DNA from 3 places in the Streptomyces sp. NPDC048192 genome. Region 2 is predicted to be linked to each of the others. Evidence: riboswitches for the same ligand, from Rfam matches in the RefSeq annotation. Region 2 holds a riboswitch; each other region holds the start of a gene.

Region 1 (7,485 bases), on a different contig from region 2:
GGCGGTCTCGGCGAGGTACCGCTTCGAGCAGGTGGCGGGGTCGAACGACAGCACCCGCGTGGGCATCACGCTCCGCCCGCACAACCTGCTGCTCAGGCCCGTGGAGTGGTGACGGGCGACTCCTGATACCGGCGCGCGCTCAGGCGGCCTGAGGGCCCCGGAACGCGCGCCGGTAGGCGTTCGGGGTGGTGCCGAGCGCCCGGACGAACTGGTGCCGCAGCGCCGCCGCCGTACCGAACCCGGTGCGCCAGGCGATGGAGTCGACGGTCTCGTCGGTCGCCTCCAGCAACTCCTGCGCCCGCAGCACCCGTTGGCGCAGGATCCACCGGTAGGGCGTGGTCCCGGTCTCCTGCTGGAAGCGGCGCGCGAAGGTGCGCGGCGCCATGTGCGCGCGGGCGGCGAGCTGCTCCACGGTCACCTCCTGGTCGAGGTGCTCCTCCATCCACACCAGCACCTCGCCGACGGTGTCGCACGGCCCCTTCGGCAGCGGCCGCTCGATGTACTGCGCCTGCCCGCCGTCCCGGTGCGGCGGTACGACCATCCGGCGGGCGATCTTGTTGGCGACCTCCGGGCCCTGCTCCTTGCGCACGAGATGCAGACAGGCGTCGATGCCGGCGGCGGTGCCGGCCGAGGTGATCACGGGGTCCTCGTCGACGTAGAGCACGTCCGGCTCGACGGTCAGCCGCGGATACTGGCGGGCCAGCTCCTCGGCGTGGTGCCAGTGCACCGCGCAGCGCCGGCCGTCCAGCAGCCCGGCGGCGGCAAGCACGAAGACGCCCGAGCAGACGCTGAGCACCCGGGCGCCCCGGTCCACCCCGCGGCGCAGGGCGTCGAGCAGCTCGGGCGGAAACTCCCGGGAGTCGTAGCGGGACCCGGCCGGCACCGCGATCAGGTCGGCCGACTCCAGCCGCTCCAGGCCGTGCTCCACCGTCAGGGAGAACCCGGCGTTGCAGCGCAGCACCGGGCCCTCGGCCGAGGCGACCGCGAAGTCGTACACCGGCAGGCCGTCGTCGCTGCGGTCGATGCCGAAGACCTCGCAGACGACGGCCATCTCGAAGGGGTTCACGCCGTCCAGCAGCACGGCCACCACGTTCTGCAGCATGCGGCCAGTGTGCCTCGCCGGTGGCAGTAAATCGAGGGCATACGGCAGTCCTGCCACTCCCGGTAAGGACTGTCCGGAGCGACAGTGGTGTCCATGAACGGGACACAAGCAGAAGGACTGCTCGGAATGATCGCCGTGATCGGGATCCTGGGCCTCCTGGTCCTGCCGGCGCTGATCGGCGTCGTCCACGACGCGATCATCGACCGCCAGATCAGGAGGGCACAGCGAGAGGAGGTGGCGCAGAGCCCCGCGGAGCCGGCCCGGCCGCACCGGCCGCACCGGCGCCATGGCGCGGCCCGCCCCGTCTGAAAGACGTCAGGTCACCGCCGGTCAGAAGTCCTCGTCCAGGTCCACGGTGCCCTCGACCGCGACCTGGTACGCCGACGGGCGGCGCTCGAAGAAGTTCGTCAGCTCCTGGACACCCTGCAACTCCATGAAGGAGAACGGGTTCTCCGAGCCGTACACCGGGGCGAAGCCCAGCCGGGTGAGCCGCTGGTCGGCGACGCACTCCAGGTACTGCCGCATCGACTCGGTGTTCATGCCCGGCAGGCCGTCGCCGCACAGGTCGCGCGCGAACTGCAGCTCGGCCTCGACGGCCTCCTCGAGCATGCCGGTGACCTGCTGCCCGAGCGCGTCGTCGAACAGGTCCGGCTCCTCCTTGCGGACGGTGTCGACCACGTCGAAGGCGAAGCTCATGTGCATGGTCTCGTCGCGGAACACCCAGTTGGTGCCGGTGGCGAGGCCGTGCAGCAGGCCCCGGCTGCGGAACCAGTAGACGTACGCGAACGCGCCGTAGAAGAACAGCCCCTCGATGCACGCGGCGAAGCAGATGAGGTTGAGCAGGAAGCGGCGGCGGTCGGCCCTGGTCTCCAGCCGCTCGATCTTCTCGACCTCGTTGATCCACTTGAAGCAGAACCCGGCCTTCTCGCGGATGGAGGGGATGTTCTCCACCGCCGCGAAGGCCGCCGCCCGGTCCTCCGGGTCCGGCAGGTAGGTGTCGAGCAGCGTCAGATAGAACTGGACGTGCACGGCCTCCTCGAAGAGCTGCCTCGACAGGTACAGCCGCGCCTCGGGGGAGTTGATGTGCTTGTAGAGCGTCAGCACCAGGTTGTTGGCGACGATCGAGTCGCCCGTCGCGAAGAACGCGACCAGCCGGCCGATGAGGTGCTGCTCCTCGGGGGTCAGCTTCGCGAGGTCGGCGACGTCCGAGTGGAGGTCGACCTCCTCCACGGTCCAGGTGTTCTTGATCGCGTCCCGGTAGCGCTCGTAGAAGTCGGGGTAGCGCATGGGGCGCAGGGTGAGTTCGAAGCCCGGGTCGAGCAGGCTCGCGTTACGGGTGGCGGTCGGAGGGGTCGTCACTGGCAGGCCTCGCAGGACTCGGGGTTCTCAAGGGAGCAGGCGACCGCGTCGGGGTCGGCGACCTGCTGCACGGGGATGGTCTTCTGCGCCTGGGCGGCGCGGGCGATCCGGGTCGCCGGGCGCGAGCGCAGGTAGTACGTCGTCTTCAGGCCCGACTTCCAGGCGTACGCGTACATCGAGGAGAGCTTGCCGATGGTCGGCGTCTCCAGGAAGAGGTTCAGGGACTGCGCCTGGTCCAGGAACGGGGTGCGGGCCGCGGCCATGTCGATCAGACCGCGCTGCGGGATCTCCCACGCCGTGCGGTACAGCCGCCGTACGTCCTCGGGGATCCAGACGAAGTCCTGCACCGAGCCGTTCGCCTCGCGCAGCGCCTCACGGGTGCGCGCGTCCCACACGCCGAGCTTCTTCAGGTCCTGCACCAGATAGGAGTTGACCTGGAGGAACTCGCCCGACAGCGTCTCGCGCTTGAACAGGTTCGACACCTGCGGCTCGATGCACTCGTACACGCCCGCGATGGAGGCGATGGTGGCGGTGGGCGCGATGGCGAGCAGCAGGGAGTTGCGCATGCCGACCGCCGCGATCCGCTCGCGCAGCGCCGCCCAGCGCTCGGGCCAGGTCAGCTCCACGCCGTAGTGGTCGGGGTGCAGCACGCCCCGGGCCGTTCGGGTCTTCTCCCAGGCCGGCAGCGGGCCGTTGCGCTCGGCCAGGTCGGCGGAGGCCTCGTACGCGGCGAGCATGATCCGCTCGGCGATCCGCGTGGACAGCGCCCTGGCCTCCGGCGCGTCGAAGGGCAGGCGCAGCTTGAAGAAGACGTCCTGCAGCCCCATCGCGCCGAGGCCGACGGGACGCCACTTGGCGTTCGAGCGGCCCGCCTGCTCGGTCGGGTAGAAGTTGATGTCGACCACGCGGTCGAGGAAGGTGACGGCGGTGCGGACGGTGTCGTCCAGCCGCGCCCAGTCGATGTCGCCGGCCTCCGTGTCGACGAAGGCGCCGAGGTTCACCGAGCCCAGGTTGCACACGGCCGTCTCGCCGTCGTCCGTGACCTCCAGGATCTCCGTGCAGAGGTTGGAGGAGTGGATCACGTGCCCCGGCAGGGCCGTCTGGTTGGCGGTGCGGTTGGCGGCGTCCTTGAAGGTCATCCAGCCGTTGCCGGTCTGCGCGAGGGTGCGCATCATCCGGCCGTACAGCTCACGGGCGGGCAGGGTCTTCTTCGCCAGGCCCGCCTGCTCGGCCTTGCGGTAGGCGGCGTCGAACTCCTCGCCCCACAGGTCCACCAGCTCCGGCACGTCGGAGGGGGAGAACAGCGACCACTGCGCGTCGTCCTGCACCCGGCGCATGAACTCGTCCGGCACCCAGTGCGCGAGGTTCAGGTTGTGCGTACGGCGGGCGTCCTCGCCGGTGTTGTCGCGCAGCTCCAGGAACTCCTCGATGTCGGAGTGCCAGGTCTCCAGGTAGACCGCTGCGGCGCCCTTGCGCCGGCCGCCCTGGTTCACCGCCGCCACCGAGGCGTCCAGCGTCTTCAGGAACGGGACGATGCCGTTGGAGTGCCCGTTGGTGCCGCGGATCAGCGAACCGCGGCCGCGGATGCGGGAGTAGGACAGGCCGATGCCGCCGGCGTGCTTGGAGAGCCGGGCCACCTGGTGGTAGCGGTCGTAGATGGAGTCCAGCTCGTCCTTGGGGGAGTCCAGGAGGTAGCAGGAGGACATCTGCGGGTGCCGCGTGCCGGAGTTGAAGAGCGTGGGGGAGGAGGGGAGGTAGTCGAGGCGGCTCATGAGCCCGTAGAGCGCGGCGACTTCGTCCACCGAGCGGGCGGTGTCGTCCTCGGCGAGGCCGGCGGCGACCCGCAGCATGAAGTACTGGGGCGTCTCGACGACCTTGCGGGTGATCGGGTGCCGCAGCAGGTAGCGGCTGTGCAGGGTCCGCAGCCCGAAGTAACCGAAGCGGTCGTCGGCCGCGCGGTCGACCAGCGCGTCGAGCCGCTCGGCGTGCAGCCGCACGAACGCGGCGGTCCGGTCGGCGATGAGGCCCTCGCGGTGCCCGACGGCCACCGACTCGGTGAAGGACGTCACGCCCTGCGAGGCGGCCTCGGCGCGGATGGAGCGGGTCAGCAGCCGGGCGGCCAGCCGGGAGTAGGCGGGGTCCTCGGAGATCAGCCCGGCGGCGGCCTCCGTGGCCAGCTCGCGCAGCTCCGCCTCGTCGGCGCGGGCCGACCGGCCGCGCAGCGCGGCGGCGGCGACCCGGCCGGGGTCGGCGTCGGGGAGGTCGGCGGTCAGCTCGGTCAGGGTCCGCAGCAGCGCGGCGCCGGGACCGTCGGTCTCCACGGCGGCCGGGATGCCGCTGTCCGAAGCCGGATCTGCTGGCGCGATGGTCACGTGGGGCTCTCCCTCGCTCGGCACGGGGGCCTTCGCGAGGGCAGGGGGCAGCCACGAGCGCACACGGCGTCGCGTCCACCGGCCCATTCCACGAGGCCCGGACGTCTGGGGGCACCCGGACCGGACGGCCGGGTGCGCTGCCGGCAGGTCCTCGGACTGACTCCTGGGCGCAGACGCGCACAAGTACACCGTTGCGGGACAGTTCCGGATTCGCACCGGATTCCCCTGCGGCGACAGCGAGCATGAGCATACATGTAGTGCCGGGCTGTCGCGTCACCCCCAGATGTTGTGTCGGGGCGGTGTCACAGTGTCAACTCATAGGTGAGCAGGGTGATGTCGGCCAGCTCCGGCAGGGGCTTCCAGTCCCGCTCGGGAGTACGGACGAAACCCAGGCGTTCGTAGATGCGGTGGGCGGCGCGCATGGTGCGCTGGGTGGACAGGACCACGGCCCGGCAGCCCCCGGCGGCGCGTGCGCGGTCGACGCAGGCCCGCACGAGGGCCTCGCCCGCCCCCTGGCCGCGGGCGGCCGCGGCGACGGCGAGCATCCGTATCTCGGCCTCGCCCGGGCGGGCGATGTCGGCCATCGGACCGGGGCAGGGCACGAAGGTGACCCCGCCGAGGAGGGTGCCGTCGCGCACCGCCGCGAGAACCTCGGCTGCTGCCGCGCGCCGTGCCACGTCTCGCAGTTCACCGAGGTAGGCGTCGCTCTCGCCGAAGTCCAGGAGACCGTCGTGGAGATAGGCCCGGGCGGTGATCTCGCCCAGGGCGTCGTACTCGCCGGGCGTGGCCCGCCGGATCACGATGTCCATGGCACCGAGTGTGCCGGAAGGGTACGACGAGGGGCCGCCGGAATGTCCGGCGGCCCCTGGTACGGCGGTCGGTCAGTGACCGGCGCCCGCGGTGGCGGGCGGCAGCTCCACCTGGACTCCCGGGTCGCCGGCGTCCGCCGTGTAGTCGTCCGGGCTGGTCTCGTCCACGCCCTCGGGGGCCTTCACGGCCCTGAGGACGACGGTGAGGACCACGGTGACCACGACGTTGAGGACGAACGCGGTCAGGCCGATGTAGCCGATCTCGCCGATGCCCGGGATCTCCTTGGCCGAGCCGCCGAAGTGCTTCTGGGTCGGGGAGGCGACCCCGTACGCGGCGAGCGTGCCGTACACCATGCCGACCGCCCAGCCGGCGAGCAGCGCCCAGCGGTGGAACCAGCGGGTGAACAGACCGCCGACCAGCGCGGGGAAGGTCTGCAGGATCCAGATGCCGCCCAGCAGCTGGAAGTTGATCGCGACCGTCTTGTCCATGGTGAGGACGAAGACCAGCGCGCCCACCTTCACCAGCAGCGAGACGACCTTGGAGACCTGCGCCTCCTGCTTCGGCGTGGCGTCCGGCTTGATGAAGTCCTTGTAGATGTTGCGGGTGAACAGGTTCGCCGCCGCGATCGACATGATCGCCGCCGGCACCAGCGCGCCGATGCCGATCGCCGCGAAGGCCACGCCCGCGAACCAGTCCGGGAACATGTCCTCGAACAGCTGCGGGATCGCCAGCTGCCCGTTGGTGACCTTCACCCCGGCCGCGATCGCCATGAAGCCCAGCAGGGCCAGCAGGCCGAGCATCAGGGAGTACAGCGGCAGGATCGTGGTGTTGCGGCGGATCACCTCACGGCTCCTGGAGGAGAGCGTCGCGGTGATCGAGTGCGGGTACATGAACAGGGCCAGGGCCGAGCCGAGCGCCAGCGTCGCGTAGGTCCACTGGCCGGCCTCCGGAGGCGCGAGCGCGCCGCGCGGCTTGCCCGTCGCCGGGTTGACCTGGCTGAACGCGTGCCCCGCCTTGGCGAAGACGTCGTCGAAGCCGCCCAGCTTGATCGGGATGTAGATGATCGCCACCGCGATGACGATGTAGATCAGCGCGTCCTTCACGAACGCGATGAGGGCCGGGGCCCGCAGGCCCGACGAGTAGGTGTACGCGGCCAGCACACCGAAGGCGATCAGCAGCGGGAGGTCCTTCACGAACCAGTTCGTGTTGTCGCCGCCGCCCACGCCCATCACGTCCAGCACCGCCTGGATGCCCACGAGTTGCAGCGCGATGTACGGCATCGTCGCCAGGATGCCGGTCAGCGCCACGGCGAGCGACAGCCCCTTGGAGCCGAAGCGGCCCCGGACGAAGTCGGAGGTGGTGACGTAGCCGTGGCGGTGGCTGACCGACCACAGGCGCGGCAGGAACGTGAAGATCAGCGGGTACACCAGGATCGTGTACGGCACCGCGAAGAAGCCGGACGCGCCCGCCGCGTAGATCGCCGCCGGCACGGCGACGAAGGTGTACGCCGTGTACAGGTCGCCGCCGAGCAGGAACCAGGTGATCCAGGTGCCGAACGACCGTCCGCCCAGGCCCCATTCGTCCAGCGTGTGCTCGTTCTCGGCCCTGCGCCAGCGAGCGGCGAGGAAGCCTATGACCGTGACGGCCAGGAAGAAGAAGATGAAGACGCCGAGCGCGACGCCGTTGACACCGGTCTTCACTTCGCCTCACCGCCCGTCGCGGCGGCGGAGGAGCCCTGCGCTGCGCGGGAGCGCTGGTCGTGCTGCCACAGCTTGTACGCGGTCATGGTGAGCGCGGTGGAGATCAGCACCCAGGCCATCTGGTACCAGTAGAAGAACGGGA
Region 2 (7,485 bases):
GCCGCCCAGGATGTGCAGGCCGTCGCGGATCTGCACGTCCTTGATCTCGCACAGATAGCCGTCGATGTGCATGACGAACTCGTCGAACTCCTCGTCGTCCGGCTGTTCGTCCACATGCAGGTCGTGGTGCAGCTCGGCCGCCTTCACCAGCGTCCAGATCTGGGCGCGGACGGCCGGGGCCTTCGCCGGGTCCAGGTCGGAGACGAGCGCGTACTCGTCCAGCAGCTGCTCCAGCTTGGCGAGGTCGCCGTAGGTGTCGGCGCGGGCCATCGGCGGCACCAGGTGGTCGACCACGGTGGCGTGTCCGCGCCGCTTGGCCTGGGTGCCCTCGCCGGGGTCGTTCACGATGAACGGGTAGACCAGCGGCAGGTCGCCGAGGACGGCGTCGGGCGCGCAGCCGCGCGACAGGCCCAGCCCCTTGCCGGGCAGCCACTCCATCGTGCCGTGCTTGCCCATGTGCACGATCGCGTCCGCGCCGAAGCTGTTCTCCAGCCAGCGGTAGGACGCCAGGTAGTGGTGCGACGGCGGCATGTCCGGGTCGTGGTAGATCGCGATCGGGTTCTCGCCGAAGCCGCGCGGCGGCTGGATCATCACGACGACGTTCCCGAACCGCAGCGAGGCGAGCACGATGTCGTCGCCGTCGACGTACAGGCCGCCCGGCGGCTCGCCCCACGCCTCGGTCATCGCCTGGCGCAGCTCCGGGTCCAGCGTGTCGAACCACGCCCGGTAGTCCGCCAGCGGCACCCGCGCGGGCGCGGCGGCCAGCTGGGCCTCGGTCAGCCACTCCACGTCGTGGCCGCCGGCCTCGATCAGCCGGTGGATCAGCTCGTCGCCGCCGGAGGGGTACTCGGTCAGCGAGTAGCCCGCGTCCCGGAGCGCGTCGAGCACCCGGACCGCCGAAGCGGGCGTGTCCAGGCCGACCGCGTTGCCGACCCGGGAGTGCTTGGTCGGGTAGGCGGTGAAGACCAGCGCGATCTTCTTCTCCGCGTTCGGCTTGTGCTTCAGCCGGGCGTGCCGTACGGCGATCCCCGCCACCCGTGCGGCCCGCTCGGGGTCGGCGACGTACACCGGGACCTCGTCGGGGCCCTGCTCCTTGAAGGAGAACGGCACGGTGACGAGCCGTCCGTCGAACTCCGGGATCGCCACCTGCATCGCCGCGTCCATGGGGGACAGGGCCGCGTCGGACGCCTCCCAGGCCGCCCGCGAGGACGTCAGGCACAGTCCCTGCAGAACGGGCACGTTCAGCTCGGCGAGCGCGCCGATGTCCCAGGACTCTTCGTCGCCGCCCGCCGACGCCTGCGAGGCGTGCGTGCCGCCCGCCGCGAGCACGGTCGCGACCAGCGCGTCGGCCCGCGCGAGGAGTTCGTACAGCCCGGCGTCCGCGCCGCGCAGCGAACCGCAGTACACGGGCAGCGCGTTGGCGCCCTGGGCCTCGATCGCCGCGCACAGGGTGTCCACGAACGCGGTGTTGCCGCTCAGCTCGTGCGCCCGGTAGAAGAGCACGCCCACGGTCGGACGGCCGGCGTGGACCTCGTACGCGCCGTGGACGCCGTACTCCGGCATCTTCCGCGGCTCCTCGAAGCCCTCACCGGTCAGCAGCACGGTGTCCGACAGGAACCGGGACAGCTCCAGCAGATTCGCGGGACCGCCCTCGACCAGGTACTTCAGCGCCTCCGCGACGACCCCGGCCGGCACCGACGACTCCGCCATCAGCTCGGCGTCCGGCACGGCCTCGCCGCCCAGCAGCACCGTCGGGACCCCGGACGCCTTCAGCGCGGCCAGCCCCTCCTCCCAGGCGCGCTTGCCGCCCAGCAGCCGTACGACGGCGAGGTCGGCGCCGTCGAGCAGCGCCGGCAGCTCCCGCTCGACGTCCACCCGGGTCGGGTTGCCGATGCGGTAGTCCGCGCCGGACGCCCGGGCCGCCAGCAGATCCGTGTCGGCGGTCGACAACAACAACACTGTGCTCATGCAGGCGCTCCCGGTGGGATGAAAGGCAGTCCTTGCGGCGCGCCGGACTCGATGAGCCGCCACAGCGCGTCCGTGTCCGCGTGCTGTTCGATCAGGTCGCCGAGCCGGTCGAGCTGCTCCTCGCGCAGCGCGGCGAACGAGGTGTCCGGTGCGGGCACGAAGCGGCGGCCCGCGGCGGTGGCCACCTCGCGAAGGAAGGCCCGCCGGAAGCCGTCCGACTCCAGCGAGCCGTGCCAGTGCGTGCCCCAGGTCTGGCCGACCCGGCAGCCGTCCAGGAAGGGTTCGCCCGCCTCCACGGTCGCCACGCCGTGGTGGATCTCGTACCCCTCCACCCGCTCGCCGAGGGCCTCGCCGGACGGCCGGGTCAGGGTCTTCTCGCGGGCGAACCGCACCCGCACGGGCAGCACGCCGAGCCCGTCGACCGCGCCGGCCCGCGACTCGACCTCGTCCTCGATGTGCTCGCCGAGGATCTGGAAGCCGCCGCAGACGCCGAGGACCGGGCGTCCTTCCGCGGCCCTTCTGACGAGCGCTTCCGCGAGCCCCCGCTCCCGCAGCCACCGCAGCGCCCGTACCGTGCCCCGGGTCCCCGGGATCACCACGAGGTCGGCGTCGGCCAGTTCCTCCGGGCGGTCCACGAACCGCACCACGACGCCCGGTTCGGCGGCCAGCGCGTCCACGTCCGTGAAGTTGGACATCAGCGGGATCGCGCACACGGCGACGCGCAGCACGTCCTCGCCGACCGGGGGAGTGACCGCGGACTCCCTGACCGTGCCCCGCAGGGACACCCGCAGTCCGTCCTCCTCGTCGATGCCGAGCCCGTGCCGGAAGGGCAGCACACCGTACGTACGCCGCCCGGTGAGGCCGTACAGCATCTCCAACCCGGGCTCCAGCAGGGAGACGTCCCCCCGGAACTTGTTCACCAGGAACCCGGCGACCAGCTCCTGGTCCTCCCGCGACAGCAGGGCCACGGTCCCGAAGAAGGAGGCGAAGACGCCGCCGCGGTCGATGTCGCCGACCACCAGCACGGGCAGCCGCGCGTTCCGCGCGATCCCCATGTTCACGATGTCGGTCCGGCGCAGGTTGATCTCGGCCGGGCTGCCCGCCCCCTCACAGATCACCGCGTCATACGTGCCCCGCAACTCGGCGAGGCAGTCCAGCACCGTGCCGAGCAGCCGCTGTTGGCGCCCGCCGTGGTAGCCGCGCGCGCTCAGCTCGCCCACCGGCCTGCCCAGCAGCACCACCTGGCTGCTCTGCTCGCCGCCCGGCTTGAGCAGCACCGGGTTCATCAGCGCGGTCGGCTCGATCCGGCAGGCCTGGGCCTGCATGGCCTGCGCCCGGCCGATCTCCGCGCCCTCGCGGGTCACGAAGGAGTTGAGCGACATGTTCTGCGCCTTGAACGGCGCCACCTTCACGCCCTGACGCACCAGCCACCGGCAGATCCCGGCCGTCACGACGCTCTTGCCGGCGTCGGAGGTGGTCCCGGCGACCAGCAGCCCGCCCCCTGTCATGCGGTGTGTCCCTTCACGAGTCGGCGCGCGGCGAGGGTGACGCCGAGCGCGAGCAGGCCGACGCGGCGCGAGAGCCGTACGGCCCGGTCGATGTCGGTGACCTGGACGGCGCGTCCGGCGGCCCCGTTGAGGACCGGGCGGTGCTCGACCCGGCCGCCGTAGGAGAGGGTTCCGCCCAGCCGGACGCCGAGGGCACCCGCGAACGACGCTTCCACCGGGCCCGCGTTGGGGCTCGGGTGCCGGGCCGCGTCGGCCTTCCAGGCGCGCAGGGCGCCGCGCGGGTCGGGGCCGGCGACGGCGGCGAGGACGGCGGTCAGCCGCGCCCCCGGCCAGCCGGCCACGTCGTCCAGGCGGGCGGAGGCCCAGCCGTAGCGCCGGTAGCGCAAGGACCTGTGACCCACCATCGCGTCCAGGGTGTTGACGGCCCGGAAGCCCAGCAGCCCCGGCACCCCGGCCACGGCCCCCCACACCAGGGCGCCCACGACGGCGTCGGAGGTGTTCTCGGCGACGGACTCCACCACGGCCCGGGCGATCCCGTCGGCGTCCAGCGCCTGCGGGTCCCGCCCGCACAGATGCGGCAGCCGCGCCCGCGCCGCCTCGACGTCCCCGGACTCCAGCGCGCGGCCGATCACGCGGGCCTCGCGGGCGAGCGAGGTGCCGCCGACGACCGCCCAGGTGGCGGCGGCGGTCAGCGCGACGGAGGCGGCGGGGGAGCGGCGTACGACGCGTGCGGCCAGCGCGCCGAGTGCGACGGCGCCACCGGCGCACAGGGTGGTGTGCAGGGCGCCCCAGCCTCGGTGGTCGTGCCACAACGCGCGGTCCACGGCAGCGGCCGCGCGCCCGAACACGGCGACCGGGTGCCCCCGGCGCGGATCGCCGAGGAGCAGGTCTCCGAGAAGGCCGGCGGCGGCGCCGTACGCGTACGTGCGATCGGCACCCATCGGCTCAGCCGGCCGCTGGGTGAAGAGCGGGCCTGCTGGCGGTCCTTGTCCTTCGGCAGCCGGGCATGGCGATCGATGTCCTCACTCAGGGTGTCCGCGCCCTGGTTCGACGAGATTCGGCGGTGAGAGTTCCTGGCTCCCGGGTTCTTCCCCGGTGACAGTGGCGGGACCGCGCCGGATTCGCACCGGCTTCCTCTCTTGCCGCCGTACATGGCCTGGGCAGTCCACCACGCGCCCGGAACGGCCGTCAACTTGCCGTTGACCTGCGCGGGGAGAGTGTGCCGATCCCCACACCGCGGCTGCGCCGGGGCGCACGCAAAAGGGCCCCCCTCACGACACGAGGGGAGCCCAGGCGGCCGGTGCTTCCAGCGAAGCGCGCGGTCAGGACTTGGAGACGATGAGGACGATGCCGTACGCCACCGCCGCCGCGCACGCGGCGAAGCAGACGTAGGCGCCGGTGACCGCGAGGGCGGCGGAGCCACCCTGGGCCGCGGCCTTCTCGCGACGCGCCAGACCGTTGACGCCGAGGGTGAACAGGGCCACCAGGCCCACCGTGAACGCGAGGCTGACGCCGAAGACGGAGCCGAGGGCCGACCAGTCGATCTTCATGGGGTTGCTTCCTTGGGTACCGGTGTGGCCGGGGTCAGACGGTGGCGGCCGGCGGGACGGCCTCGGGCGTGGGCTCGGCGGCGGCCGGGGCCGGGATGGTGGCCGTCAGGTCCTCGCCGATCGTGCCCACCGGCGGCGGGGTCACGGCGGCGATGGCGGTGGTCACCACACCGGCCGGCTCCGGGTCCACGACGTTGGTGTGGTCGACGACCTCGCGGCGGGAGAGCTTCCAGATGCCGGCGCTCGCGGCGACGAGGAAGACGGCGACCACCGCGGTGCCCCAGTCGCCGAGGTCCGTGACGGTCTCGGCGCCCGCGCCGACCAGCGCGGCGGCCGGCAGGGTGAGCACCCAGGCGACGGCCATGCGGGTCGCGGTGGACCAGCGGACCACCCCGCCCTTGCGGCCGAGGCCCGCGCCCATGACCGAGCCGGAGACGACGTGCGTGGTGGACAGCGAGAAGCCCAGGTGGGAGGAGGCGAGGATGGCGGTGGCGGCGCTGGTCTGCGCGGCGAAGCCCTGGCGCGGCTCCAGCTCGGTCAGGCCCGTGCCCATGGTGCGGATGATCCGCCAGCCGCCGATGTAGGTGCCGAGCGCGATGGCCAGGCCGGCGGAGAGGATGACCCAGGTGGGAGGGTTCGAGCCCGGGGCGATGGCGCCGCCCGCGATCAGCGCGAGGGTGATGACGCCCATCGTCTTCTGGGCGTCGTTGGTGCCGTGGGCGAGGGAGACCAGGCCGGCGGAGGCGATCTGGCCGGCGCGGTAGCCCTTGCGGGTGGCCTCGCCCTCGGCCTTGCCACCGATGCCGTAGGAGAACCGGGTGGCCACCATCGAGGCGACGCCGGCCACGACCGGTGCGGCGACCGCGGGCAGCAGCACCTTGGTGACCAGGACGTCACCGTGCACGGCGCCGAAGCCGGCGGAGGCGACGGCGGCGCCGATCAGACCGCCCATCAGGGCGTGCGAGGAACTGGAGGGCAGGCCCACCAGCCAGGTCACGAGGTTCCAGAGGATCGCGCCGACCAGGGCGGCGAAGATGACCTCGGGACGGATGCCGGTCTCGTCGACGAGACCCTTGGAGATCGTGTTCGCGACCTCCACGGAGAGGAAGGCGCCCACCAGATTGAGGGCGGCGGACATGGCCACCGCGATCTTGGGCTTCAGGGCGCCTGTGGAGATGGTGGTGGCCATCGCGTTCGCGGTGTCGTGGAAACCGTTCGTGAAATCGAACGCGAGAGCGGTCACCACCACTATCGCGAGGATCAGCGAGAAGCTTTCCATTTACCCAGGCAATCGTTCGAGGTCGTTGGCTGGACGAACGTAGGCAACCTGGGTGAACGGAAGATGAACTGAGGCGGGCATGGGGGTGTCAAAAGAGGAGGGTGTGGATTCCGTTTTCCCTCGCCCGGCCTCGGCGGCCCAGGCGCCCCTTGGCTACCGGCCCCGCGCGAGGATCTTCAGCCGGCTCGTGGACCCGTTGAAGAGATTCTGGTCACCCGGCAGCCGGCCCTTGGTCGCGAACTGCCAGAAGGTCCAGTACCGCCACCCGCCCGGCAGCCTGCCCGGCTCCGAGGCGCTGTGCCGGGCGATCCACAGGGCGTGGTTCTTCGAGAACGCGTGGCTGTCGCCGGTGCACTGCCGCCACCACTGGGCGGTCGTGTAGATCACCGGGCGGCGGCCGGTCTCCCGCTTGACCTCGTCGCTGAACGACCGGATCCAGCGGACCATCCGCTTCCAGCCCATCCCGTAGCACCGGTGCTTCTTGTTGTAGGGGTTGTACTCGATGTCCAGCGCCGGCGGCAGGGTGCGGCCGTCCGCCGACCAGTCGCCGCCGTGCCGCACGAAGTAGGCGGCCTGCCGGGCGCCGGAGGACCTGTCCGGCAGCGCGAAGTGGTACGCGCCCCGGTACAGGCCCGCGCGGGCCGCGCCGCCGTACTGCCCGGAGAAGTAGGGGTTGGCGTAGTTCGTGGACTCGGTCGCCTTGACGTAGACGAACCGCGCGCCCGCGGACCGGGCGCCCTGCCAGTCGACGTCCCTCTGGTGCGACGAGACGTCGTGCCCCCGTTGCAGTCCCGAGACCAGGGCCGGAGGTCCGGCGGCGGCGGACGCGGTGCCCGCGAGGGCGAGCGCCGCCAGGGCCGCCGCGAGAACACCGGCGCGGCGACGGAGCAGGGTGCGTTCACGGGCCATGTGTCTCCCCGGGTCTGCGGACGGACGGGTCGTCCGGCGGGCAAAGAGGGACCATTGAAGGCCTGCCGATCACCCGAAACGGCGGCAATTCACGGCGATTCAGCCCGATTTCGCCCGATCGGGGGTGCGGATCCGCGACCGGAAGCGGAGGGCTCCTTGCGGGGGTGGGGCGGGGCAGGGGTGCGGCGGGCGGGGCGGGGTCGCGCGGGAGGTATCGGTGGAGGCGTGCTCGCGGTGGGTGGGCGCCATCGGCGGGGCCGTGCTCGCGGTG
Region 3 (7,485 bases), on a different contig from region 2:
CTCCTCCATCGTCGGCCCAGGCCGGGCAGCACACATCTGGACCGGCCACGGGACACCGGCGACGGACCTCGGTCACGGTGTGCAGGACGCCGGTGGGCGGCGCGTACGAGGACGTGCCAGGCGTGCCGGGTGTGCCGGGAGGGCTTGAGCTGATGGATGTGTCAGGTGTGCCGGATGTGCCGGAGTCCCCCGATGTCCGGCCCCGGCGCGCCGACGTGATCACCGCCCGGCCGCTGCGGGCACGGCGACCGCCGGCACCGACGCCGAGGTGCAGGGACGGCCCCCGCGGGCACCGACCGGACCGGGCCCCGAATGCTAGGGTCGCGACCGCGCGGCACGGGACGAGGCGGCCTGCGCGGTCCGACCGCTCGCTCCTCCGCCAGTCAACACAACCAGCCTGGCACCGGAGCCGGCGTTCCGTCATGACGACAGCAGGAGCCACCACTTGACCAGCCGAGTCCTCCTGGTCTCCCCCGCGATGAGCGTGTCCGCGCGGCAGGCGCGTTTCGACGACGACGGCCCGCTCGACGACGCCGGTGCGGCACGGGCCCGCGCGGCGGCGGGGTCGCTGCCCTCCGCGGCGCGTGTCCTGGTCTCCCCCGGCGTGCGCTGCCGGGAGACGGCCGCGGCGCTGGGCCTCGCCGGCGTGCCCGCACCGGAGTTGGCGGGGCTCGACGTGGGGCGCTGGCGCGGCCGGACCCTGGAGGAGGTGGGGGCCGCCGAGCCGGACGCGGTGGGCCGCTGGCTCACCGACCCCGAGGGCGCGCCGCACGGCGGTGAGTCCGTGCGCGATCTGTGCGGGCGCGTCGGGCGCCTGCTGGCCGACGCGCGGGCCCTGGACGGCCGTACGGTCGCCGTGGTCGAGCCCGAGGTGGTGCGGGCGGCTGTCGTGGGCGCGCTGGGGCTGCCCCTTTCCGTCTTCTGGCGCCTCGACGTACCGCCGTTGACGGTCACCGAACTCAGCGGGCGGGCCGGGCGCTGGAATCTGCGTCTGGGGCGTCCGCTCCCCACGCCGCAGGAGACCGGATAACCGGGCCGGGCGGGGCAGGGGCCTGGTGGCGTGCGGCCGTGGCACGGCGAAGGCCCCTCGGGCGGTGCCGAGGGGCCCTGGGCGACCGGAGGGGTCAGTGTGCGGCCGGAACCGCGTGCCCGCTCGTGGCCTTCGCCGGCCTCGGGTTCAGCAGCCGGTCGGCCAACTCACCGAAGGCGAGGCCGAATCCGGCCCACAGTGCGGTCTGGATCGCCAGTGCCGAGAGCCGGAACCGCCACAGCAGGGTGGCGGGGAAGTCGTTCGGCACCTCGTTGACGGCGGGCAGGAACTGGTAGGCCAGGCCGATCAGGACGGTGAACGCGGCCACCGCCACCACGGTCGCCCACCAGGTGCCCAGGCTCGGCGCGAGCCGCTTGCCCAGGATGGTGGCGGCGACCGCCAGCAGGACGCCGAGCAGCATCATCAGGAAGTACAGGGCGGTCCGCTTGCCGATGGTGCCGGCGTCGCCCACCGACGGCGGGTTGGCCGGATACTTCAGGAACGGCGCCACGTACACGGCGAGCAGTGCGCACCCCGACAGCAGCAGTGCCGTGGCCCGCGGGCCGAAGCGGCCCACCCGTCCGAGGGCGAAGCAGAAGGCGAGCGCGGCGATGCCGCCGAAGGCGACGCCGTAGACGAGGACGCCGGTGGCGAGGCCCGCCGTGGACTGCAGGGAGCGGGACACGGTCGCCGTCTCGTGCTCGTGCGTGTGGGCGTGCTCGAAGCTGATCGCCTTGTCGACGTTCGGCTCACCGAGGACGTACGCCACGACCAGGGCGAGCACGCCGGCCGCGAGGCCGGCGAGCATGCCCCGTACGAGCAGGTTCCGTACGGTTGCGGAGTTCATGGGTGTGCGGTGTCCCCGGCGTCAGTGGCAGGGGAAACCGAGCAGGTGACGGGCGTCGTGCACCCACTCGTGGACGTCCGTGCCGTTGAACACGGAGGTGGCGCCCTGCTCGGCGCCGACGAAGTAGAGCAGGATCAGCATGAGGACGCCGAAGAAGACCGCCCAGGGAGCTATCGCCCTCAGCGGCAGCTTGGCGGGAACGACGGGGGTGGTGGCTGTCGGCTGGGCGACGGTCTGCGCCATGGCAGGACCTCCTCTGGGAGTTCGCGTCCCATCTCGGTGGTGCACAGGACGACGGCCACGGGTCTGACTCACGGGTCCCTCACGGGAGTTCCGCATACAGTGGCGCGACCGTGCCGGATTCCCACCGGCTTCCGTTCCGCCGTCGTCGATATCGGACCGACCGTACCGCGTGACAGGCGCATGGCCAAGACCGCCTCCCGGTACGTGATCTTCCTCTCCCGCCGGGTGGGGCGGGCGGGACAGGCTGCTACCCCTGTGCGGAGCGTGCCTGGATGCCGGGGCGGAACTTCGGGACGCGGAGGGTGATCTTCGTGCCCGCGCCGACGCCCGTCTCGATGACCAGGCCGTGGTCGTCGCCGTAGACCTCGCGCAGCCGGCCGTCGACGTTGCTCAGGCCGATGCCGGTGGCCGGTCCGGCGGTGCCGCGCAGGATGGCGCGCAGGCGTTCCGGTTCCATGCCGACGCCGTCGTCCTCGACGACGACGCGGGCCTCGGTGCCCTCGTCCTCGGCGATGATCGTCACGCTCAGCCGCTCCACGGGTCCCTCCAGGCCGTGCTTGAGGGCGTTCTCGACCAGGGGCTGCAGGCAGAGGAAGGGCAGCGTGACGGGAAGCACCTCGGGGGCGATGCGCAGGGTCACCTTCAGGCGGCGGCCGAAGCGGGCGCGGGCGAGTTCCAGGTACTGCTCGATGGAGCGCAGTTCCTCGGCGAGGGTGGTGAAGTCGCCTTCGCGCCGGAAGGAGTAGCGGGTGAAGTCGGCGAACTCCTGCAGGAGTTCGCGGGCGCGCTGGGGGTCGGTGCGCACGAAGGACGCGATGCTGGCGAGGGAGTTGTAGATGAAGTGCGGGGAGATCTGCGCGCGCAGGGCCCGCACCTCGGCCTCGTGGGCGCGGGCGCGGAGCCCGTCGAGACCGGCGAGTTCCAGGCCGACGGAGAGCCGGCGGGCCGCTTCCTCGCCGGCGCGCACCAGAGCGGTGGACTCCTCGGCGGCGAACACGGCGAGGGCGCCCTGCTGCCGCTCACCGCCGTCCGGGTCGTCGGCGGTGAGCGGCAGCAGGGCGCCCCAGCGCACGGGGCAGCGGGGGTCGTCGCAGGACAGCGGGAAGGTACGGGCGCGGGGCGGGCGGGCGAGCAGCGCCGTCACCTCCGCGCGATGGTGGTCGCCGGCGCCGTCCCAGGCGAGCACGGAGGCGTCGTCGGTGAGGGCGAGGGCGGGGGTGCCGAGCAGCGGGCGCAGCCTGCGGGCGGACTTGCGGGCGGTGTCGGGGGTGAGCCCGGCGCGCAGGGGCGCCGCGGCGAGCGCCGCGCCGTGCAGGCCGTGGGCCAGGGCGCGGGCTCCCTCGCCGTCGGCGGAGTGCTCCTGCTGCCGGCGCGCCGCACCGTGCCCGAGCGCGGCCCCGAGCACGAACAGCGCGAGCCCGGCCAGCACGAGCGCGGCGGTGCCGAGGACGGTCATGACCTGGGCGGGATGGGGCCGGCGGAGCGGGCGCGGGCGCCGGGTGCGCAGCGACCGCGCCGACCCACCGCGGCACGGGCCCGACGGCCGCACTCCCCCGGCCGCCGGTGCACCGGAGCCGTGAACGGCATGCCTCCGCGGCGCAGTTGGTCCTCATGGTGGCTCCGGTCCGGCAGGGCGCGGCCGGTGGCCGGGGCCAGGGAGCGGTGGGCGGTGCGGGTGGGTGGCACGGGGGCTCCTCGGTCAGGGCGTCGCCGGTCCGGGGCGGGCGGGGGGCGGGCGTTCGGGGAGGTGGAGGCGGGACATGGTCGCGGCGGTGCCGGGCGGTACGCGGTCGCGGGTGGCCAGGGAGGTCAGGATCATCGCGGCGAAGCCCGCGGGGACCGACCACACCGCGGGCCAGGCGAGCAGCGTGTGCAGCCAGCCCGAGCGCGCGCCGCCGGCGATCGTGGCCGTCACGGCGGTGAACGCCGAACCCCCGCCGAGGAGCAGCCCGGCGATCGCGCCCGGCGGGGTCAGGCCGCGCCACCAGATGCCGAGGACGAGCAGCGGGCAGAAGGAGGATGCCGAGACGGCGAAGGCCAGGCCGACCGCGTCCGCGACGGGCAGGTCGCTGACCACGGCCGCGGCGGCGGTCGGCACCGCGATGGCGGGCAGCGTGGCGAGCCGGAAGTGGCGGACGCCGAGGGTGGGCAGGACGTCCTGGGCGAGGACGCCCGCCACCGACATGGTGAGCCCGGAGGCCGTGGAGAGGAACGCGGCGCAGGCGCCGCCGGCGACGAGCGCGCCGAGCAGGTCCCCGGCGACACCACCGAGCAGCCGCTGCGGCAGGACGAGGACCGCGGCGTCGGTGTCGCCGGTCAGGAGCAGGTCGGGGGCGTACAGGCGGCCGAGCATGCCGTACAGGGGGATGAGCAGGTAGAACGCGCCGAGCAGGGCGAGCACGCTGACGGTGGTGCGGCGGGCGGCGCGGCCGTCGGGGTTGGTGTAGAAGCGGACGACGACGTGCGGCAGCCCCATGGTGCCGAGGAAGGTGGCGAGGATCAGCCCGTAGGTGGCGTACAGGCTGTGCTGTCCGCGGTCCGAGGACAGCGGTCTGGCCCAGCTGGACGGCGCGGCCCGGCCGGGGCCGGCGTCGGGCAGGGGGACGCCGGCGCCGGCCGGGAAGCGCAGGGCCGTGCCCGCTGCGATCCGGTGCCGGCCCTCGCCGAGCCGCAGCGAAGTCCCGTGCACGGTACGGCCGTCGACCGTCCCGGAGGCGGTCACGCGGACCGGCTCACGCACGGTGAGGGTGAGCGTCCGGTCGACGCGCACCTCGGTGGAGCGGTGGAAGACGGGCCGTTCGTCCCAGGCGGCGGCCGGGGCGCCGTCGCCGCGCCAGGCAAGCAGCAGGAACACGACGGGCACCAGCAGGGCGGTGAGTTTGAGCCAGTACTGGAAGGCCTGGACGAAGGTGATGCTGCGCATGCCGCCCGCGGCGACGGCCGCGGTCACCACGGCGGCGACGATGAGTCCGCCGAGCCAGCCGGGGGCGCCGGTGAGCAGCCGGAGGGTGAGGCCGGCCCCGCGCAGCTGGGGCAGCAGATACAGCCAGCCGATGCCGACGACCAGCACGCCGGCGGTCCTGCGTACCGCCCGGGACTCCAGCCGGGCCTCGGCGAAGTCGGGCAGCGTGTAGGCGCCGGAGCGGCGCAGCGGGGCGGCGACGAAGGCCAGCAGCACCAGGAAGCCGGCGGTGTAGCCGATGGGGAACCAGAGCATGTCGACGCCCTGGGCGAGGACCAGTCCGGCGACGCCGAGGAAGGAGGCGGCGGAGAGGTACTCGCCGCTGACCGCGCAGGCGTTCAGCCGCGGGGCGACGGTGCGGGAGGCGACGTAGAAGTCGGAGGTGGTGCGGGAGATGCGCAGGCCGAGCGCGCCGACGAGGACGGTGGCGAGGATCACGGCGGTCACGCCCACGATGCCGTACGTCTGGTTCACCGGCCGGCTCCGGCGGCAAGTCGGCGCATGGTCAGGGGCGTTCCGCGGGCGTGCCGGCGGCCGTGCCGGTCTCGTTGCGTTCGGCGCGGCGCACGTACCAGACGCCGATGGCGAGCAGGGCGGGGTACGGCGCCACGCCGAGCAGCAGCCAGACGGCCAGGGGGACGCGGGGTGCGGCGTCGGCGAGCGGGAGGATCCGCAGCAGGACGGGGAGCAGGCCGAGCAGGAGCGCGAGGAGGGCGGTCGCGGTGAGCGCGGCCCGCAGCTGGCGGCGTATCAGCCGGCTCGCGGCCGCCTCGGAGCGGGGGTGCGGGGAGGAACGGGGATACGGGGAGGGCGCGGGGCGGGGTGCGGGCGTACCGCCGGCGGGGCGCGGCCGTGCGGTGACCACCTCTCTGCGAGGGACGGACTCCGCACCCATGCCGCACTCCCCGACGCCGCGGTGATCACCCTGTGCTGCGGCGAGTGTACGCAGCGGGCCGGTGCCGGGACAGCGGCCGGACCGCAATCGCCACAGCTCCGTCACCCGGCGGACGGGCGAGCGGCTCACCGCGCCCTGCCCGCCGCGTGTCTGGTCAGCAGGTCGCGCAGTTCGCGGGCGTTGCGCCGGCTCACGGCGAGGAGGCGGTCGCCGATCCGGACGGACACGTTGCCGCCGTCGAGGCGGAGTTCCTCGATGCGGCCGAGGGCGACGAGCCGGCTGCGGTGGATGCGGACGAACCCGCGGGCGCGCCACTGTTCCTCCAGCGTGGACAGCGGGACGCGCACCAGGTGGCTGCCGTGGGGGGTGTGCAGGCGCGCGTAGTCGCCCTGGGCCTCGACATGGGTGATGTCGGCGATGGGCACGAACCGGGTCACCCCGCCCAGTTCGACGGGGACGTGGTCGCCGGAGGCGGGCGCGGGCGGGGCCGGGGCGGCCGGCCGGGGACCCTGTCCGGCCCGGACGAGTTCGGCGACCCGGCGCACGGCCTCGGCGACGCGTTCCTTGCGCAGGGGCTTGAGGAGGTAGTCGACGGCCTTGAGGTCGAAGGCGCGGACCGCGAAGTCGTCGTGCGCGGTGACGAACACGATCAGCGGCCGGGCCGCGAACCCGCCGATTAGACGCGCCAGTTCGAGACCGTCGAGGCCGGGCATGTCGATGTCGAGGAAGACGGCGTCGACGCGCTCCGCGCCGTCCGGCCCGCCCTCCACGGCGCGGCCGAGCCGGCGCAGCGCCTCGGTGGGCCCGGCCGCGGGCACCACGGCGCCGACCCGGGGATCCCGCTCCAGGAGGTAGAGCAGCTCCTCGAGCGCGGGTTCCTCGTCGTCCACGGCCAGCACCCGCAGCGGGCCGTCGCTCGCGCCCATCCGCACCGCTCCTTCCTCTTTCAACCACCCTTGCTGGCATGGTGGTCCAGCCGGCCGCCCGCGTCGAGATCGCCGGCGCGGTGTACGGCGCCCGGCGAGGGAACGCGGCCTTGCGGTCAGGGAATCTGCGGCGAGTGCCGCCGGTCGGCCGGGCGCGTCGGATACGCTGCGAGAATGCCGGTTTACACCTATCTCCTTCAAGTCCTCCCGCGCGGCGGCGGTAACTGGGCCAATCTGCTCGACCCGCGCATCGGAACTCCGGTGGACGGCACGTTCGGGATTGTGGAGGTGCCGGAGAACGGGCTCCTGGATTCCGCCAAGAAAATCATGAAGCCGCGTTCCAAAATGGGGCTCCGGCTTCGGGTTTCCTTCTGGGAGGGAAGGCGGGCGAACGAGAACCTGTACACGAGCGAAGTCTTCCGTACGGTGTACGACGACAGCACCGTCGTCGATGCCGAAACACTTCTGCGGAACACCGGTCCCAGCTCGACGCGTCCTTCCGTCACTGTGCGGCAGGACTGCCCGCACGCACCGCATGATGGCTCGTGCGGACACGAGGGAGAATGCCGGTTCGCGCATCAC

The links. A riboswitch is a leader RNA that binds a small molecule or an ion and turns the genes downstream of it on or off. The one in region 2 is predicted to bind cobalamin.
Region 1: another riboswitch for cobalamin. It lies ahead of ACGFZN_RS14140 (ribonucleoside-diphosphate reductase subunit alpha); the one in region 2 lies ahead of ACGFZN_RS05885 (cobalamin biosynthesis protein).
Region 3: another riboswitch for cobalamin. It lies ahead of ACGFZN_RS00100 (CbtB-domain containing protein); the one in region 2 lies ahead of ACGFZN_RS05885 (cobalamin biosynthesis protein).

The regions. Positions count from the first base shown of each region.
Region 1 covers NZ_JBIDAL010000006.1:165,561-173,045, reverse strand. Annotated here, with positions in the region: gene ACGFZN_RS14160 (cytochrome P450) at 1-112, shown strand, start outside; gene ACGFZN_RS14155 (GlxA family transcriptional regulator) at 140-1,102, opposite strand; gene ACGFZN_RS14150 (hypothetical protein) at 1,196-1,411, shown strand; gene ACGFZN_RS14145 (ribonucleotide-diphosphate reductase subunit beta) at 1,433-2,389, opposite strand; gene ACGFZN_RS14140 (ribonucleoside-diphosphate reductase subunit alpha) at 2,458-4,833, opposite strand; cobalamin riboswitch at 4,958-5,090, opposite strand; gene ACGFZN_RS14135 (GNAT family N-acetyltransferase) at 5,136-5,642, opposite strand; gene mctP (monocarboxylate uptake permease MctP) at 5,715-7,343, opposite strand; gene ACGFZN_RS14125 (DUF3311 domain-containing protein) at 7,340-7,485, opposite strand, start outside.
Region 2 covers NZ_JBIDAL010000003.1:55,045-62,529, reverse strand. Annotated here, with positions in the region: gene cobN (cobaltochelatase subunit CobN) at 1-1,968, opposite strand, end outside; gene ACGFZN_RS05890 (cobyric acid synthase) at 1,965-3,476, opposite strand; gene ACGFZN_RS05885 (cobalamin biosynthesis protein) at 3,473-4,417, opposite strand; cobalamin riboswitch at 4,521-4,661, opposite strand; gene ACGFZN_RS05880 (hypothetical protein) at 4,799-5,026, opposite strand; gene ACGFZN_RS05875 (anion permease) at 5,061-6,305, opposite strand; gene ACGFZN_RS05870 (lysozyme) at 6,459-7,214, opposite strand.
Region 3 covers NZ_JBIDAL010000001.1:20,895-28,379, reverse strand. Annotated here, with positions in the region: gene ACGFZN_RS00110 (histidine phosphatase family protein) at 446-1,030, shown strand; gene ACGFZN_RS00105 (CbtA family protein) at 1,125-1,877, opposite strand; gene ACGFZN_RS00100 (CbtB-domain containing protein) at 1,899-2,120, opposite strand; cobalamin riboswitch at 2,156-2,296, opposite strand; gene ACGFZN_RS00095 (sensor histidine kinase) at 2,368-3,576, opposite strand; gene ACGFZN_RS00090 (cation acetate symporter) at 3,820-5,556, opposite strand; gene ACGFZN_RS00085 (hypothetical protein) at 5,588-5,977, opposite strand; gene ACGFZN_RS00080 (LytR/AlgR family response regulator transcription factor) at 6,103-6,903, opposite strand; gene ACGFZN_RS00075 (hypothetical protein) at 7,078-7,485, shown strand, end outside.